DNA from 2 places in the Pseudomonas putida genome. Region 2 is predicted to be linked to the other one. Evidence: riboswitches for the same ligand, from Rfam matches in the RefSeq annotation. Region 2 holds a riboswitch; the other holds the start of a gene.
What was found. A riboswitch is a leader RNA that binds a small molecule or an ion and turns the genes downstream of it on or off. The one in region 2 is predicted to bind cobalamin.
Positions count from the first base shown of each region.

Region 1: linked by a shared signal. The riboswitch ahead of C2H86_RS25140 (CbtB domain-containing protein) and the one ahead of C2H86_RS22185 (TonB-dependent receptor) in region 2 are both predicted to bind cobalamin.

Region 1 is NZ_CP026115.2:5,526,395-5,534,834, forward strand. Features, by position in the region: gene C2H86_RS25120 (DUF1272 domain-containing protein) at 1-149, opposite strand, end outside; gene cobM (precorrin-4 C(11)-methyltransferase) at 211-963, opposite strand; gene C2H86_RS25130 (cobalamin biosynthesis protein) at 994-1,386, opposite strand; gene C2H86_RS25135 (CbtA family protein) at 1,404-2,096, opposite strand; gene C2H86_RS25140 (CbtB domain-containing protein) at 2,104-2,289, opposite strand; cobalamin riboswitch at 2,399-2,621, opposite strand; gene C2H86_RS28250 (hypothetical protein) at 2,795-2,956, shown strand; gene C2H86_RS25145 (hypothetical protein) at 3,020-3,334, opposite strand; gene C2H86_RS25150 (hypothetical protein) at 3,582-3,950, shown strand; gene C2H86_RS25155 (hypothetical protein) at 4,172-4,501, shown strand; gene osmE (osmotically-inducible lipoprotein OsmE) at 4,438-4,857, opposite strand; gene C2H86_RS25165 (NADH:flavin oxidoreductase/NADH oxidase family protein) at 4,897-6,132, opposite strand; gene C2H86_RS25170 (MerR family transcriptional regulator) at 6,233-6,637, shown strand; gene C2H86_RS25175 (quinone oxidoreductase family protein) at 6,856-7,836, shown strand; gene C2H86_RS25180 (TauD/TfdA dioxygenase family protein) at 7,850-8,440, shown strand, end outside.
Region 2 is NZ_CP026115.2:4,844,803-4,853,242, forward strand. Features, by position in the region: gene C2H86_RS22180 (DUF1624 domain-containing protein) at 4-1,170, opposite strand; gene C2H86_RS22185 (TonB-dependent receptor) at 1,366-3,483, opposite strand; cobalamin riboswitch at 3,593-3,798, opposite strand; gene C2H86_RS22190 (GNAT family N-acetyltransferase) at 3,833-4,402, opposite strand; gene C2H86_RS22195 (carboxymuconolactone decarboxylase family protein) at 4,481-4,825, opposite strand; gene lpxO (lipid A hydroxylase LpxO) at 4,919-5,818, opposite strand; gene C2H86_RS22205 (hypothetical protein) at 5,972-6,760, opposite strand; gene thpR (RNA 2',3'-cyclic phosphodiesterase) at 6,897-7,439, shown strand; gene C2H86_RS22215 (AraC family transcriptional regulator) at 7,468-8,373, opposite strand.

The DNA of each region.
Region 1 (8,440 bases), 680 kb from region 2:
TGGCCGCCGCAATTCGGGCAACGTCCTTGCAGGCGTTGGTCTGCACAGTTACGGCAGAAGGTGCATTCGAACGAGCAGATCAGGGCGTCTGGGCTATCGCCCGGCAGGTCGGCATCGCAGCATTCACAATTAGGGCGCAGCTCCAGCATGGGTATCACTCCGGTCGGGTGGAATGCGCAGTCTGCTCCGCCCCTCGTCAGCCTGGCAATGCTAGTCGCCGGGGCGGTACAGGTGGGCGTGGCCGGCGCGGTATAGCGCCGACTCGCTGAACGGCGCATCGCCGAGCACATGGCCGACGAGGATCAGGGCGGTGCGCCGGAACCCTTTGCAGGCAACCTGTTCGATGATATCGGCCAGCGTGCCGCGCACCCAGTCCTGGTCTGGCCAGGTAGCACGATGAACCACCGCGACCGGGCAGTCGGGGCCGTAGTGGGGCAGCAGTTCTTCGACGATACGTGGCAGGTGCTTGACCCCCAGGTGAATGGCCAAGGTACTGCCGTGTCGGGCCAGGTCGCCGAGCTGCTCGCCTGCTGGCATCGGTGAGCTGTCGCCGTAGCGGGTGAGGATGACCGTCTGCGCCACTTGTGGCAGGGTCAGTTCGCAGCCGAGCAATGCCGCGCTGGCGGCGGTGGCAGTGACGCCAGGGATGATCTGGTAATCGATGCCCAGTTCGCGCAGGTGGCGAATCTGCTCGCCGATGGCGCCATACAGGCTGGGGTCGCCACTGTGCACCCGGGCCACGTCCTGGCCATTGGCGTGTGCGGTGCGGATGGCGTCGATGATTTGCTCGAGGTGCAGTTCGGCGCTGTTGATGACCGTCTCGGCCTGATGCCCTTCGAGCACCGCCGCAGGTACCAGCGAACCGGCATAGATGATCACCGGGCACTGACGGATCAGGCGTTGGCCCTTGACCGTGATCAGTTCCGGGTCGCCGGGGCCGGCGCCGATGAAGTAGACCGTCATGGCAGATCCTTGAAATGATGAAAGAAGCGATTATCCGGCAGAGGCCAGTGCCAGGGTAGCGGGGCCGCGCACCTGACGGGTTACCCTGAGTGTGGCGCCGGCGTGACTGAGGCTGGCCAGGGCCAGTGCTGTGCTCTCGGCAACGCCCCAGCAGCCGCTGTGGGCGTAGGCGACTGCGGAGCGGTGGCTGAGCTGGGGTTCGTACGCCTGCAGTTGCTCGGTAGCGAAAACTACCAACGGCAGGGCGTAGCGTGCGGCGAGTTGTTGCAGGCCTGGCTCGTCGGCCTTGCCCGCGATGCTGGCAAAGCCGCGAAGTGCTGTGGCGGTCAGGCCGTGACGCTGCAGCACTTCATGCAGCAACACGTCGAGGACGTCCACCGGGCAACCCCGACGGCAGCCGAAGCCGGCGTACAGCGCCGGCAATGGCTGGTCGATGGCCATCAGGCGTGGCTGGAGCGGCGATACAGCCAGGCGCTGAGCAGGCCCAGGGCTACCCAGAAGACCGCGTTGGTCAGCCAGGAAGCGATCTTGAACTGAGCCTCAAGGGCTTGCGGGGCCAGGCTTTCATGGGCTTCCGGCTGCGGAGCGCCAATCACGTGCGGCACCACCAGCAAGACGGCGCCCAGTGCCTTGAGCAAGCCATGGCGTGCGAACACCAGCAGGGCCAGGCCCACTGCGGTCGCGGCTGCGGTGCCGATCCACCAGCTCTGGCGCTGACCGAGGTCGGCTGCGGCAGTGCCTGGCAGTTCCGGCGGCAAGCCCAGGGTAGGGGCCAGGCAGAACACGGCAAAACCGGCCAACCCCCACAGCGCTCCCGTGCTGGTACGGCCTGGTTCACGCAGGCTGTACAGGGCGGCGAGGATCAGGGCGAAGCCGACGGCAACCACCAGATTGCCGCCGGTGGTCGACAGGATGCGCTGCCAGCCATCTTCTGGCGACCAAGCTTCCTCGCTGTGGGTGTGGCCAGCGCTGGCTTCGTCGCCGTGGCTGTGGTGCTCGGCTGCCGGAGCGGCCGATTCATAGGTTTCCGCCTCGAGGATCAGCGGTGCGACCCAAAAGCTTTGCAGCAGGGTCAGCAACAGAGCGGCGAGCAGGCCGCTGAACCCGGCAGTGCGGGCGATACGCTTGATCATGGCAGCCTCAGTGGCAAGGGAATGCGGCGCTGTGGCGGGTGTCGTGCGCGGCGTTGTGCACGGCTTCGATGTGCGAGAACCCGGCAAAGTACACCAGGCACAGGCCGAGCAGGCTGGCACCGACGGCAATGACCACGCGCTGGCTGAGGGTGACGGGGGTAGTGATGTTGTGTTTGGCGCTGGTGATGGGCATGACGCGATCCTCTGCTTTGCTTTTGCTTTTTAGAAGGCAATGGGGACAAGCGCGGCAGCCCCGGGCACGAGGGCGCCCGAGGGAATGCGACAGCGCCCGCCCTCCGCGGGGTGTTCATGAACGCCAGGCCGGTCTCCGGGCTTGCGAGGAGGAGCTGGGCTCCTTGAAAAGCATCACCTTCCCATGCCGGACTGCGTGGCACAGTGGTCTGGACGCTTCGCTCGCTTACCGTTGCGGGGGCAGCACCGGATTTGCCCGGCCCTGACAAGGGCCTGCGACGCACCGATTTCCCGTTTCACCCTCGATGGGGCACCTGACGCAAGGCGTTAGGAGAGCACGCGGCGAAGGTGGCGTCAAATGCAAAGGTGCATGGGGCCAGGCCTGTACCACGCAACTGTAAAGAAATGGAAAAGCTCGCCAGGCTGCCCGGTCTGGAAATTACACTTGCAACGCTGTTCTGCCTTCCATCCGGCAGGGCACCCGTTTTTGCTTTTGGAGCGTTGCAATGAAGTTGAAGCATGTATTGCGTGCCGCCGTGGTGGCTGCATTGGTATCCACGCTGGCAGGTTGCTGGATGTTCATGCCGCCAGGTGGCGGTGGTGGGCATGGTGGGGGGCATGGCGGCCCAGGCATGATGGGCGGCGGGCACGGTGGTGGCCCACGCTGACAGTACTGAAGCTGACGGCTGTTCGCTCACCGGCCAAGGGCTGGGCGGATAGCCTGGCTACCGTCATGAATCTTCGAGCAACCGCCCAGGGTTGAAGAAGAATGATGCAATCATCACGGCGCTGATCACACCCAAGGCGTCCGCGACCAGCAACAGGAATTCGCTGCCAGCCCCCAGCAGCGCCTGCTGGCCGATGGCCACGCTCGTGCCATGGGGGAAGGCGGCGATGCCCAGCAGGGCGAGCGCCAGCGCGGCTGACAGCAGCTTGCTGTAGGTCTTGCCGAACGCCAGCGTATAGGCCCAGAACACAAAGATGCTGAACACGGCAAGTCCTGTGGAGATCACGAACTGGGCGAGTATTTCCAGCCACCACACCATGGGACTCTCCTGAACGTTGCGCGTGGTCGATACGCATGAGAATCATGGCTGATTGAAATCGTTCCGCTCGGCTAAAGAAATAATGCGAAAGCCGGAAAGTTGCCAGTCATGGACCATTGCCCATATAGCAAACAAGCCTATTGTGCTGTGCACTTTGCGCAGTACCATGGGCACACGAGAACTAAAAAGGGCGTTCGGCTTGGCCACTCTTTCGTCAGTTATCGATGGGGCAGCAGGAGCGTGTCGCGTGAAGAGTTCAAGATCGGTCGCAGGCGCAATACTGTTAACCACTTTTGCCACGCTGTTGATGGCCGGGTGTGCACAGAATCGGGATGTGCGCGATGGCCATGATTATACGTCCGGTACTACCGATAGAAGCACGACCGCTTATCTGGGGTGTGTCAAAGGCGAACTTCAAGGTAACGTGAAAACCTATGAGGTCGATGGCGACAACTCGGTGAAACTGTACGTCGAAAGTACCGACCTCACCCAGGCCGCTGGTTTGGTAGAACTGCACGGCACGGGAACCGAGCGTCAGTTCACGGCTTACCAGCGCGACGCCTGGTACGACCATGGCAGGCTGCTCGATGCTGCCTTGATGTGTAAAAAAGCCTGAAGCATTGCTCTGCAAGAGCAAAAAGCCCGCGCACATGAGAGCGGGCTTTTTGCGATGGGTGCTGATCCATCAGCGAGGTGCATTCTAGGGAATGGAGCCGTCTTGCCCATTCGACGGAAGTCTTGCGCCATGGCAATCAAGCCGGTTCACGACCTTGGTGGATTACTCCTCCGACGCGAACCCAGCTAGAATGGCGCACGTTCCCGTCTGGTTAATTGCAAATGCCAACCTTTCGCATCCTGTTCTGTGCCGCGCTCGCAGCAAGCCTTGCCGCTTGCGCAAACCCAGGCAAGCCTACCGCCAGTAAGCTGACCTCGAAATCCCCGGAGAACTACGCCGCCTGCGTATTGCCAAAGTGGCAGGCGTTGTCGCCGCAGACCACGCAAAAGTCCATCAACCATGGTTATCGGCTGACCGCACCCAGCGCCGTGACGTCGGACGAGGTGCTGGAAGTGGTCGAGTATCGCGATGGCAGCCGGGCAACTTTCTACAAAGGCAGCTTCCTGTCGAGTGACAAGTTGCGCATGGCCGCCAGAGAGTGCCTTGAGTGACCGGCAGCCGGTTGCATCAGTAGCCTGACCCTCCCATGCCGCCCATGCTGGGCATTGCTCCATTCGGCGCAGGTCATGAAGCGGGTCTTGTCGACTTTCCCGGCCTGATCGAAGCTGACCATGTAAGGCTGTTGTTTCTGCCCCGGTTTGCTCAGCATGTAGTCGAAGCACGTTCCAGGCACTACCGTGCGGTCGGACTGGGCGCCCGGCGCGCCGCCTATTTGCAGTACTTGCTCTTTGCTCATGCCGTTATCGACCTTGGCTACCAACGGCTGGTCATGGTAAGTGGATGAGTTACTTGAACAGCCCGCGAACGCTGCCAATACCAGCAACAGCGCACAAGTTGATTGGTTCATGGCAGTGCTCCCGTCAGAGAACGCCGTTACGGAACAGCATCAATCCAGTCGGCTATTCATCATACGCTTGTATTGCTTCACCCGACGCAGCGTGCACCACTGTTCCAACAGCAGGGCGCGCAGGGGCGAAGCCTTGGCCTGGGGTTTGCTGCCGGCAGCGAGCCGGCGCATCTGCAACTTCACCAGCGCCATGTAGGCCAGGGCGGCGAATGCCTTGCGCTTCCAACGGACCGGCGGCAGTTCGGCCAAAGCCTTGGTCTCGCCGGCTTGCCAGCGCCGGGGCAGGTTCGGGTCGACCGCCAATGCAGTGGCGATGCCAGCCATGGCCACGCCGCTGGCGAGCACCTGCTCGACCACTGCCAGGCGACGGATGCCACCGGTGACCATCACGGGCATACGGGCAATCGCGGCAATGTCGCGGGCGAACTCGAGGAAGTAGGCCTCCCGCGCCAAGGTACGGCCATCCCGGGCATCGCCTTGCATGGCCGGTGCTTCGTAGCTGCCGCCGGACAGTTCCACCAGGTCCACCGGTAGTTCGTTCAGCCACAGCACGACCTGGCGTGCATCTGCCGGTTCGAAGCCGCCGCGCTGGAAGTCGGCCGAGTTCAGCTTGACCGCCACGCTGAAGCCGGGAGCCACCACCTCGCGCACCGCTTTGACCACTTCCAGCAACAGCCGCGCACGGTTTTCCAGGCTGCCACCCCAGCGGTCCTGGCGCCGGTTGGTCAGCGGCGAGAGGAACTGGCTGAGCAGGTAGCCGTGCGCGGCGTGGATCTGCACGCCGCTGAAGCCGGCTTGTTCGGCCTGTGCCGCAGTGCGGGCGAAGCGCTGGATCAACGCTGCAATCTCGCTTTCGTCCAAGGCCTTGGGTTGCGGGAACAGTTTCGACAAACCGCCCATGTCCAGTGCCACCGCCGAGGGTGCCACGGTTGGCTGGCCAAGGTTGGCCTGCATCTGCCGCCCGGGGTGGTTGATCTGCATCCAGACCTGCGCGCCCTGGGCGCGGCCGGCTTCGGCCCATTGGCGAAAACGTTGCAGCTGCTGGCTGTCATCGAGCATCACGCCCCCTGGGCCGGTCATGGCGCTGGGGTCGATCATGACGTTGCCGGTCAGCAGCAAGCCGGCGCCACCTTCGGCCCAAGCCTGATACAGGCGCAGCAACTGATCGGAAGGGGTCTGGTCCTGGTTGGCGAGGTTTTCTTCCATGGCCGCCTTGGCAATGCGATTGGGGATGACACTGCCATTGGGCAGGCGCAGGGGCTGGAACGGGGTCATGCGGTGTTCTCCAAGGTAGCGCCGGGCGTCGGGCGGGTTGGGTTTTGGGGAAGGCTAAGGTTAAAGTAAACCTTAAGGTCAACAGAGAATTTCACCCAGCATGAAAATTGGCGAACTGGCCCGACGCACGGGCCTCAGCGCATCGCGCATCCGTTTCTATGAAGCCAGCGGGCTGATCGAGGCCCGGCGCTTGGGTAACGGTTATCGGGATTACCCGGAGCAGGTGGTGAGGTCACTGGAGATCATCACTTGCGGGCAGCAGGCGGGGTTCAGCCTGGAGGAAATGCGCAAACTGACCAGCGCATCGGGTGACGGCGCAGCACGGCATGATCTGCTGCTGGCTAGCCTCAAGCGCAAGGTGACCGAAATCGAAGCCATGCAACTGCGCCTGGCGCAGAACCGCGCGCAATTGCTGGCGGTGATCGCCGGCATGCAGAGCAAACCACAGGGCATGGATTGCGACGAAAATGCCCAGCGCCTGATTGCCGGGTGGCAGGAAGGGTAGCTGCCTTCCGGGCTTCCTTTGCCATTTTCGTGGCTCCCCAGGCAGACCCCTGAGTATTCTGGCTCATGAAGAAAAGATTGCAGCCCCAGGCCCGGCGACCTGTCATCAAATGAAAACCCGCTGTCGCCCGATGCGAAGCACCCCGCACCCCGAGCGCTTACATTCCAATTACCCAGAACTGACGCCCTGCGTCCAGATCGATGATTGGAGAGACAAGCATGTCCAAAGTCGTACGTTTCCATCAGACCGGTGGCCCCGAAGTACTGCGCTACGAGGAAGCCGAGGTTGGTGAGCCCGGCCCGGGCCAGGTGCGCCTGCGTCAGGTGGCAGTGGGCCTGAACTATGCCGATACCTATTTCCGCAATGGCACTTACCCGATCCCGCTGCCTAATGGCATTGGCGTGGAAGCCTCCGGGGTGGTGCAGGCGGTAGGTGAGGGCGTGACCCAGGTGGCGGTGGGGGACCGGGTGACCTACACCGGTTTCCTCAACACCCTCGGCGCCTATTGCACCGAGCGGCTGATCCCCGCCGCAGCGCTGATCAAACTGCCGGAAACGATTGCCTTCGAGACCGCCGCCGCCATGACCATGCGCGGCCTGACCGCGGCCTACCTGATGCGCCGGCTGTACGATTTCAAGCCTGGCGACACCGTGCTGCTGCATGCCGCAGCGGGTGGCGTCGGCCTGATCGTCGCGCAATGGGCGCGGCTGCTGGGGCTGAACGTGATCGGCACGGTGTCCACCGAGGCCAAGGCCGAAGTTGCCCGCGCCCATGGCTGCAACCAGATCATCAACTACAGCGTCGAGGACGTGGCCAGCCGCGTGCGTGAGCTCACTGATGGCGTCGGCGTCAACGTGGTGTTCGACAGCGTCGGCAAGAACACTTTCGTGGGCTCGCTCGATTCGCTCAAGCGCCGTGGCCTGATGGTCTGCGTCGGTACCGCCTCCGGCACCATCCCGCCGTTCGACCCACAGTTGCTGGCGATCAAGGGCTCGCTGCAGCTGACCCGCCCGGCACTGGCCGACTTCATTGCCGACCCTGCGGAAAAGGCCGACCTGGCCGGCGAGCTGTTCGACCATGTCAGCAGCGGCCGCATCCGCATCGAAATCAACCAGCACTATGCCCTGCAGGACGCCGTCCAGGCCCATCGTGATCTTGAAGCGCGCAGGACCACTGGCTCGTCGATCTTCGTCATCTGAAGAGGGCAACAGCATGCACATCGAACAACTGACCTGTGCGATCGGCGCCGAGATCAGCGGCGTCAACCTGGCTGACGCGATCCACGATGACGACCTGTTCGAGCAGCTGCGCGCGCAGCTGCTCAAGCACCGAGTGCTGTTCTTGCGTGACCAGCACTTCAGCCGTGCCGAACACGTGGCCTTTGCCCGGCGCTTCGGCGACCTCGAAGACCACCCGGTGGCCGGCAGCGACCCGGACCACCCTGGCCTGGTGCAGATCTACAAGCGCCCTGACCAGCCCAACGACCGTTATGAAAACGCCTGGCACACCGATGCCACCTGGCGCGAAGCACCGCCCATGGGCTGCGTGCTGCGCTGCGTCGAATGCCCACCGGTAGGTGGCGACACGATGTGGGCGAACATGGTGCTGGCCTACGAGAACCTGCCCGCAGACGTGAAGGCGAAGATCGAAGGCCTGCGCGCACGCCACAGCATCGAAGCCAGCTTCGGCGCCGCCATGCCGATCGAAAAGCGCCTGGCGCTCAAGGCGCAGTTCCCGGATGCCGAGCACCCGGTGGTGCGCACGCACCCGGACACCGGTGAGCAGGTGCTGTTCGTCAACGCC
Region 2 (8,440 bases):
TAATCAGAAGTACTTGAGCCAGGCGATGTCACGCCGGCGGGCCTTGAGCCGGGCGAACCAGCGCACGGGCAGGTACAGCGCCACGGCCAGCAACACCGCGCTTAGCCACACCGCGCCGATGCCGTCGAAGCCGAAGTAGTCGCCGTGGTTGAGGCCCAGCAGCGCTACGCAGGCCAGGTACAGCAGCTTGAGCACATACAGGTGCAGCAGGTAGAAGAACATCGGCGCTGCGCCGAACACCGCCAGGGCGCTGATCCAGCGGGCCAGCCCGGCGCGCTCGAAGGCGCGCAGCAACAGCAGGCCGCAACCCAGGGTCAGGGCCAGGAACAGCAACGAGGGTGGGTACTTGGTGATGTTGAAGAAGCTCATCAGCGTCTGGGTGACGGTCGGGTAACCGCTCCAAGGCGCCTCGCCGTAACCGTTGTAGAGGCGCAGCACCATGAAACCGAGCAGGGCGATGACGCCGGCCATCAGCAGGCGGTGCTGGCGCTCACCGGCGTCGCTGCCACGGGCGAACCACGGGCCGAGGCCGTAGCCCAGGGCGATCACGCCGATCCACGGCAGCACCGGGTAGGAGGTGCGCAGGCGCAGGTTCTCCGAGACCTCCAGCCAGCCACGGTCATGCAGGATCGCCCACGGCACATGCAGGGCCGATTCCACGCCAAAGTGCAGACCATCGAGCAGGTTGTGCCCGGCGATGATCAGCGCGCCCAGGGCGAGCAGGGCAGGACGCGGCAGCCACACCAGCAGCGACAGGGCGATCATGCTCACGCCGATGGCCCAGATCACCTGCATGTAGACCACGCTCGGCGGCAGTTGGAAGGTCCAGGCGAAGTTGACCAGGGTGAACTCCAGCACCACCAGGAACAGCCCGCGCTTGAACAGGAACGCCGACACATCGCTGCGGCCCTGGTATTTCTCGCCATACAACCAGGCCGACAGGCCGGTGAGCAGGACGAACACCGGGGCGCACAGGTGGGCCAGGGTGCGGCTGGCGAACAGCGACGGGTCGGTGGCATCGATGGTCATCGGATCGCTGACCTGGCGGTGCAGGAAGAAGGTTTCACGCACGTGGTCGAGCAGCATGAACAGGATCACCAGGCCGCGCAGGGCATCGATGCTCTGCAGGCGCTGGGTGAGCTGGGTGGGGAGGGCTGAGGCACTGGTCATGGAAAGGAGTCGCAGGCAGGAATGAATGTCAAATGAAACGTTATCTTATAACTATTAATTGACTTCTGATAGTGGTTTTTGTGTTGGCTGTGCCGGCCTCTTCGCGGGACAAGCCCGCTCCTAAAGGGGGCGCGGAGGATTCAGGCTTGCGCATAACCTGTAGGAGCGGGCTTGTCCCGCGAAGAGGCCCTCAGGTCAGAAGGTGTAATCCACGGTAGCGAAATACGACCGCGGCGCGCCCATCACCCACTGCTCGCCACTGAACACCGACGCCACATACTCGCGGTCGAACAGGTTGTTCACCTGCAACCCCAGGCGCACATCCGGCAACACCTGCCAGCCAATGTTGGCATCGACCACGGTATACCCCGGCGCACTCTGGCTATTGGCCGTGTCGGCATAACGCTCATCCACATACCGTGCGCCAATCCCGGCCTCGACCTGCTGGCCGAAGCCCTTGCTCAGCCACAGGTTGGCCGTGCGCCGTGGCACATTGGCCGGGCGGTTGCCGGCACGGTCCTGGGCCACGCCATCGACCACCTCGTCGAAATCATCGTAGTTCGCCCGCACCAGCGCGGCATTGGCCGACACCTGCCATTGCTGCCCAAGGGCCAGTTCCAGCGACGCCTCCAGGCCATCGGAGGTCTGCTGCCCGGCCTGTTGCGCCTCGTGGGTGATCGGGTCATCCACCAGCAGCTTCTTCTTGACGATATGGAACGCCGCCAGCGTCCACTCGCCACGGCCCTCCCAGAAGCGCTGCTTGAGGCCCAGTTCGGTCTGCTTCGCTTCGGTCAGGTCGTAGTGCATCTGCGACGGGCTCAGGCTGACCAGGTTGTCCACGCCGTCCTCGCTGGTGGAGTACTGGCCGTACAGCGACAGATTGTCGTTGACGGCGAACACCAGCCCGGCGCGCCAGTTGCCGCCCTGCAGGCTGCGGTCGCTGCGGCTGCCGTCGACCAGGTTGTCGCGGTCGATGTGGTTCTGATCGCGGCGCACACCGGTCACCAGCGACAGGCGCTCGGTGAGCTGCAGGCGGTTCTCGGCGAACAGGGCGAAGGTGTGGGTGGTGGACAGCGTCTGTGGGCGGGTTGGCGAGTCGCTGTGGAACCAACCCGGGGTCGGCTGCCATGGGTCGATGTAGTCGCCGCCCACGTCGTTGTACGGCCGGTTGCTGTCGACGTTGAAACGTACCTTGTTGTATTCGACACCGACCAGCGTCTTGCTGGCCAGGCCGAACAGGCTGTGGTCGAAGGTGAAGGTCTGGCGGTCGCCGAGCTGCTCCTGGTTGTGCTTGATCTCCAGGTAGCTCTGGCGCTCCAGCAGCGCGCGATCGGCGTCCCAGCTGTAGTTCTCGGCATTGCGCCAGTGGCGGCGGCTCTTGATGTAGTAGAGCTGGTTGCTGGCGCTGAGGTGGTCGTTGATCGTCCAGTCGGTGGTGAAGCGGGTCCACTCGTCGTGGTAGCGCTGCTCGTCGTTCTGGATGTTGTAGTTCTTCTTGCGCAGGCTGCTGCGGTAATGGCCGTCGATCAGCGGCGTGCCGTAGTAGTTGGCGGGCTGGGCGTCGCCGCGCTCGTGGGCGAGGGTGAAGCTCAGGTCGTCGCTGGCATCGAAGCGCAGCGCGGCGCTGAGCGCCAGGCTGCGCGAGTCGGTGCGGTCGACCCAACCGTTACCGGCCTGCTGGTTCAGGGTCAGGCGATAGCTCAGGCGTTCGCTGAGGCTACCGCCGCTGTCCAGGCCCAGTTGTTGGCGGTCCCAGGAACCGTAGCCCAGGCGCAGGCGGTTGTGGATGTCGCCAGCGAACGGCTTTTTCGGGATCACGTTGATCACCGCGCCGGTCGCGCCTTCGCCATACAGCACCGAAGCCGGGCCGCGGATGACGTCGATCTGCTCGACCATCCACGGGTCGACCGGGAAGGTCTGGGTGCCGGCCCCGGTGTACAGGCGTGCGCCGTCGAACAGGGTCATCACCGAGCCATGGCCGGTGAAGCCGCGCGCCGACAGGCCGGTGCCGCCATCGCCCGGGTTGCCGATGAAGGTGATCCCGGGCGAGCGGGTCACGGCGTCCTGCACGGTGAGGTTGTTGCGCTGCTCGATCTGTTCGGCAGTGATGCTGCTGGTGCTGGCCGGGGTTTCCAGGGCAGTGAGGTTCAGCCGAGAACCGGCCTCGGTCGGCGTGGCCAGATCTACGTGTTGTTGGTCACGGCTATCGGTGATGGCCGTGGAGGGGAGGTTCAGCACGGGTTCGTCGGCCAGGGCTGGCAGCGTGACGGCCAGGCAGGCCGCCAGGGGGTGAAGCTTGATGAATCGGGACATGTCGTTCCACTACTGCAGGAATGAATGGATCCCGGTGGAAAACACGCAAAGGCACACCACGCATGCAGGGGCGCACGCGGAGACCGGCCTGCGCCCGCCCACCGCGGGTTGCCAAGTAGGGCTTCAGGCCGGTCTCCGGGCTTGCGAGGGGCGTGAGGCCTTCACCTTCCCATGCTGGCGCACAGTGGTGTGTCGAAGGCATCGCTCGCTTACCGTTGCGGGGGCAGCGCCGGACTTGTCGTGAACCACGACGCACCGGCTTCCCGTTTCACCCTGCGCACGGCGGCGCAGGACACCTGAAACTGGCGCGCATCTGACCATCGAATGGCCAGCACGTCAAATGCGCGTGTCAGCGCCCGCGGCGGCGCGACACCCGTGCTTCGATGTTCTTGCGCCCGATCAGCAGGGGAGGCTTTTCCACCACCGGCTCATCGGCCAGCCACTTGTACATCACCAGGCAGTCGACCAACCCCAGGCGGGCATGGCGATAGGCTTTGGGCAGGCGGCCAACGGTCTCGAAGCCGAGCTTGGTCCACAGCGCCACCGCCACTTCGTTGCTCGCCACCACCGAATTGAACTGCAACGCCAAAAAGCCTTCCTGGCGCGCCAGCTTCTGCGAGTGCTCGCACATCAGCCGGGCCACGCCACGGCCACGGGCGGCGTCGCAGACCATGTAGCCGCAGTTGCCGACATGGGCGCCAGGGCCGGCGGCGTTGGCCTTGAGGTAGTAGGAGCCGAGCAGCTCGCCATCGGCTTCGGCCACCAGGGTGTGCAGTGGCAGTTGCAGCCACAGCTGGCGTGCCTGCTCGACGTCCAGTTCGGGGTCGAAGGCGTAGGTTTCGCGGGCCTGGACGATGGCCTGGAAGGTCGGCCAGAAACGCTCGAAGTCCTCGGGCGTCATGGGGCGGATGTGGATCATGGCGGTTCCTGCAATGGCTAGGCCGCCAAGTCTGGGTGGCGCGGCGCCGTCGCGCAAGGGCGGCGACGCCGTCGGGCTTCAGCCGTTGGCCTTGCCCACTGCATCCATGGCGCGGGCCGAGTAGACCAGCGCGGCCCCGGCATTCATCGCCACGGCCACACCCAGCGCCTCGGCGATCTCTTCACGGGTGGCGCCGTGCTTGACGGCTTGCTGTGAGTGCACGGCGATGCAGCCGTCGCAGCGGGTGGTGACGGCCACGGCCAGGGAGATCAGTTCGCGGGTCTTGGCGTCCAGGTGGTTGGTCTTGGCACCCGCGCCGCTGGCGGTCATGTAGCCGGCCACGGTGTCAGGGGACAGTTGCTTGAGATCGCCGATGCCGGCCATCAACTGCTTACGGTAGGCGTCCCAGTCCATCATGCTCATCGTCTTCACCTTGGGGAGGTTGCGGGAGGAGCTTTCAGGCTAGTCGAATTTGCGCCTATCGCCGGTTGCCGGCGATAGGCTGCAGGCAGGGTGTCAGATGTAGACGAATACCAGTACCAGGGCCGCGACCACCAGCCACTTCTCCAGGTAGTAGCGCATGCGGTTGCGCTTCTTCAGCGCCTTGCCACGCTCGCGGATCTTGTAGATGCGGGTGAACAGGCGGTTGATGCCGCCGGTCTTGTCGCCGGCGTCGTTCGGCGCTGCGGCGGCGGCCATGACGTTGCGGCTGAACCAGCGATTGAACGCGGTGGCCCAGCGGTACTTCAGCGGGCGCTCGATGTCGCAGAACAGGATGATGCGATTGTGCTCGGTGGTGTTGGCGGCATAGTGGATGTAGGTCTCGTCGAAGACCACGCCCTCGCCATCGCGCCAGGAGTACTTCTCGCCGTCCACGTCGATGTAGCAACCGTCATCGTTCGGCGTGTCCAGGCCGAGGTGGAAGCGGTACGAACCGGCATACGGGTCACGGTGGCGGACCAGCTTGGCACCCGGTGGCAGGGTGGCGAACATCGCCGCCTTGACCGTGCCGATGCCTTGCAGCAGCTCGGTGGTGCGTGGGCACAGGGTCATGGCCGACGGGTGGCTTTCGCCGTACCACTTCAGGTAGAAGCGCTTCCAGCCGGTCTTGAAGAACGAATTGAAACCGACGTCGTCATAATTGTCGGACTTCTTGATCTCGCCCACGTGCAGCAGCTGCTGGCCTTCGGCACGAATCTCCTGCCAATGCTCCATGAGCGGCTGTAGCTCCGGGAACGCCTCGACCGGCAGGTAAGGCTTGGCCGGGTGCTTGGAGAACAGGTACAGGAAGCTGTTGACCGGGGCCAGGAAGCTGGAGTGGTCGCCCAGCTGACGGGTCAGCTTGTGGCGCACCCGACCGCGCAGGTGAACATAGGCGATCGAGAGGACGAAGATCAGTACGAGTGCAATTTTCATGGGCAGACACGTTTCAAAAATGGCCATTTGCAATGGCTAAGCCCGCCAGCATAAACAATCGAAGGGATGGTTTGTAGGAAATGTTGCACGGTGATGGCAGACCTTGGTGCAAGTCGAGCGTGTACCTGGCCCGCCAGCAACCTTGCGGTGACGCTACTTACCGAGGGTCACGCTGATATGGGCATTATCTACCGTGTATTCTCGGCCCAAGTGTGAAAACTTCCTTCCCGAAAGCCTGCCCTTGAGCCTGCTCGCCTGCTCATCCCATTCGAAATGACTTGAACCTCCGAGGAAATTCACAAGGCCGTTATCAATGACGAAAAACGCCCTTATGGAGTTTGTGGCCGGGTTGATGGTCATTCGCATACCCTGCAACTGGGGAGCTTTGCCTTGTCGAGCGATCAGCAGGAAACTTGAATCCCCACTGCGTTCGAGGCTGATGTCATCCGCGACCAGATCGCCGAGGCTGGAGAACAGGTCGGGGGTAATGCTAGCCCTGACGGAGTTGGTGGCCGTCTCGTTCTTGCTCAAACTCAGGAGTGTGCAGTCGAGACTGCCTTCGGCTTCCAGGCCCTCGGCCGTGAGGAAAGTGAAGTAAATTTTCAGGAGTCCGCTGGTCGCGTCCCACTGGACGATTTCCATCTGCCCGCTCTCCGCCCAGCCAGAGTAAGGGAACACGCTCGATCCAAAATAAGCACTGACCGAGGCCTTTTCACCGTCGCCGATCGCAAACTTTGCACCTTGCCTGATTTTGGACTCGGGAAGCTTCAGCACAATGTGGCTGAAGCTTGCATCGGGATCGCCTTGAATACCGTTGAACCATCGATTACCAAAGGCGGTACCCGTTTCGAATTCTGTTGCTGTGAATGTTTGTTTATTGCCGCCTTTGCGGAGCTTGGCATTCATGGTGTCTGCTTTGTCTTTCGCGTTGCTGCTTTGCATGGCTGCCTCCTGCATGTGTTGAAAACAAGCTTCAATTTATGCGCGACCGCTGTGAGGCACTACTGGCAGATTTAACAGGTGCAAGCAGTGTTGCCATATGCTTGGCGAATTGAGTCCAGGTCCAGGGAGTACGCTCGTGGCACATGAGCCGAGTCGCAATGATCAACCCTTCAAGCGGCTATTTTTCGCGCTTTCTGTAGACGAAGCCCCGCGTCGCGCCATCGCCCAATGGCGCCAGGACCTTTGCCTGCGGGTGGGTAAACCCGTGGCTGCCGACAACTTCCACGTAACCCTGCTGTTTGTGGGTGACGTGAGTGCCGATCAGATGCCGTCATTGATCGCTTCTGTGGGCGCGCTCAAGCATCCACGAGCGCTTCGCCTTCAGCTTGATCGGCTGAATGTCTGGCTGCGCCCGCAGATCCTGGTACTTGAACCCATACAAGCGCCCCCAGCGTTGCTGCGACTGGCGTATGACCTGGCGCAGACACTGCGCCCTCTCGGAATAGTTGAGCAGCCCCACGACTATCGTCCCCACCTCACGCTCTCACGCGATTTCCACCAGGAAGTGCCCGAAACGCCGCTCGCGCCGGATTTCATGCTTGTCGCCCGCCACTTCACCTTGTTCGAGTCGCGCAAGGGCCAGTATTGGCCGGTGGCTGAATGGCCGCTGGAGGACTGAGTGGAGTTGACGCAAAAGCAGTTGACGGTTATACCGGCAGGCTCTGGTAGGGCAGTTCATCCCCGGGGCTGCGGGCAAACTGGCGCTTGTACTCGCGGCTGAACTGCGAGGTACTCTGGTAGCCCACCCGATGCGCCGCCTGCGCCACCCCCAGCCCTTCACCAATCAGCATCTGCTGCGCCTTGAGCAGGCGCAGGCGCTTGAGGTACTGCATCGGTGCCATGTCGGTGCAGCGCTTGAAGTGCTCATGGAAGGTCGACACGCTCATGTTGGCGCAGGCCGCCAGCGCCTCGACACTCAGCGGCTCGGTGTAGTGCTCGCGCAAGTGCATGAGCGCCGCGCCAATGCGGGCGAAGTGCCCCTGTTGCTCCACCAACGCCCGCAGCACCCCGGCCTGGGGGCCGCGCAGGGCGGTGTAGAGCACCTCGCGAATGCGCGCCGGGCCCAGCACCTTGGCGTCGACAGGGTCCTGCAGGCAGCGCAGCAGGCGTTCCACGGACTCACGCATCGGTGCATCGAGCGCCGCCGAGGTCATCGACTGTGGCGTTTGCGCCTGTACCGCCGGGTCGGGTGCCAGGTCCATGCTTTGCACGAGTTCGCCCAGCACACCGCGGTCGATGTCCACCGCCACGCCCAGGAGTGGCTCCTCGGCGGTGGCAAAGGTCTCGCACATGAACGGCACCGACAGCGCCTGCACCAGGTAATGGCCGGCACCGTACTCCAGGGTGCGCGGGCCGAGGCGCGCCAGTTTGCTGCCCTGGGCCAGGATCATCAGGCTCGGCTCGTAGATCTGCGGGCTGCTGGCCACGTAGTGGTCCCAGCTCAGTACTTGCACCTGGGGCAGGTGCGTGGGCACGAAACCCGGGCGGGTGGCCAGGCTGCGGATCAGCGAACACAGCGGGGCGTTGGCGTCGACGTGGCGGGTCAGTTGCATGATGAACCAGGGCAGAGAATCAGACAGTTTCATGATCGCAGATTGGCTGGCCAGCGCCAGATGGCCA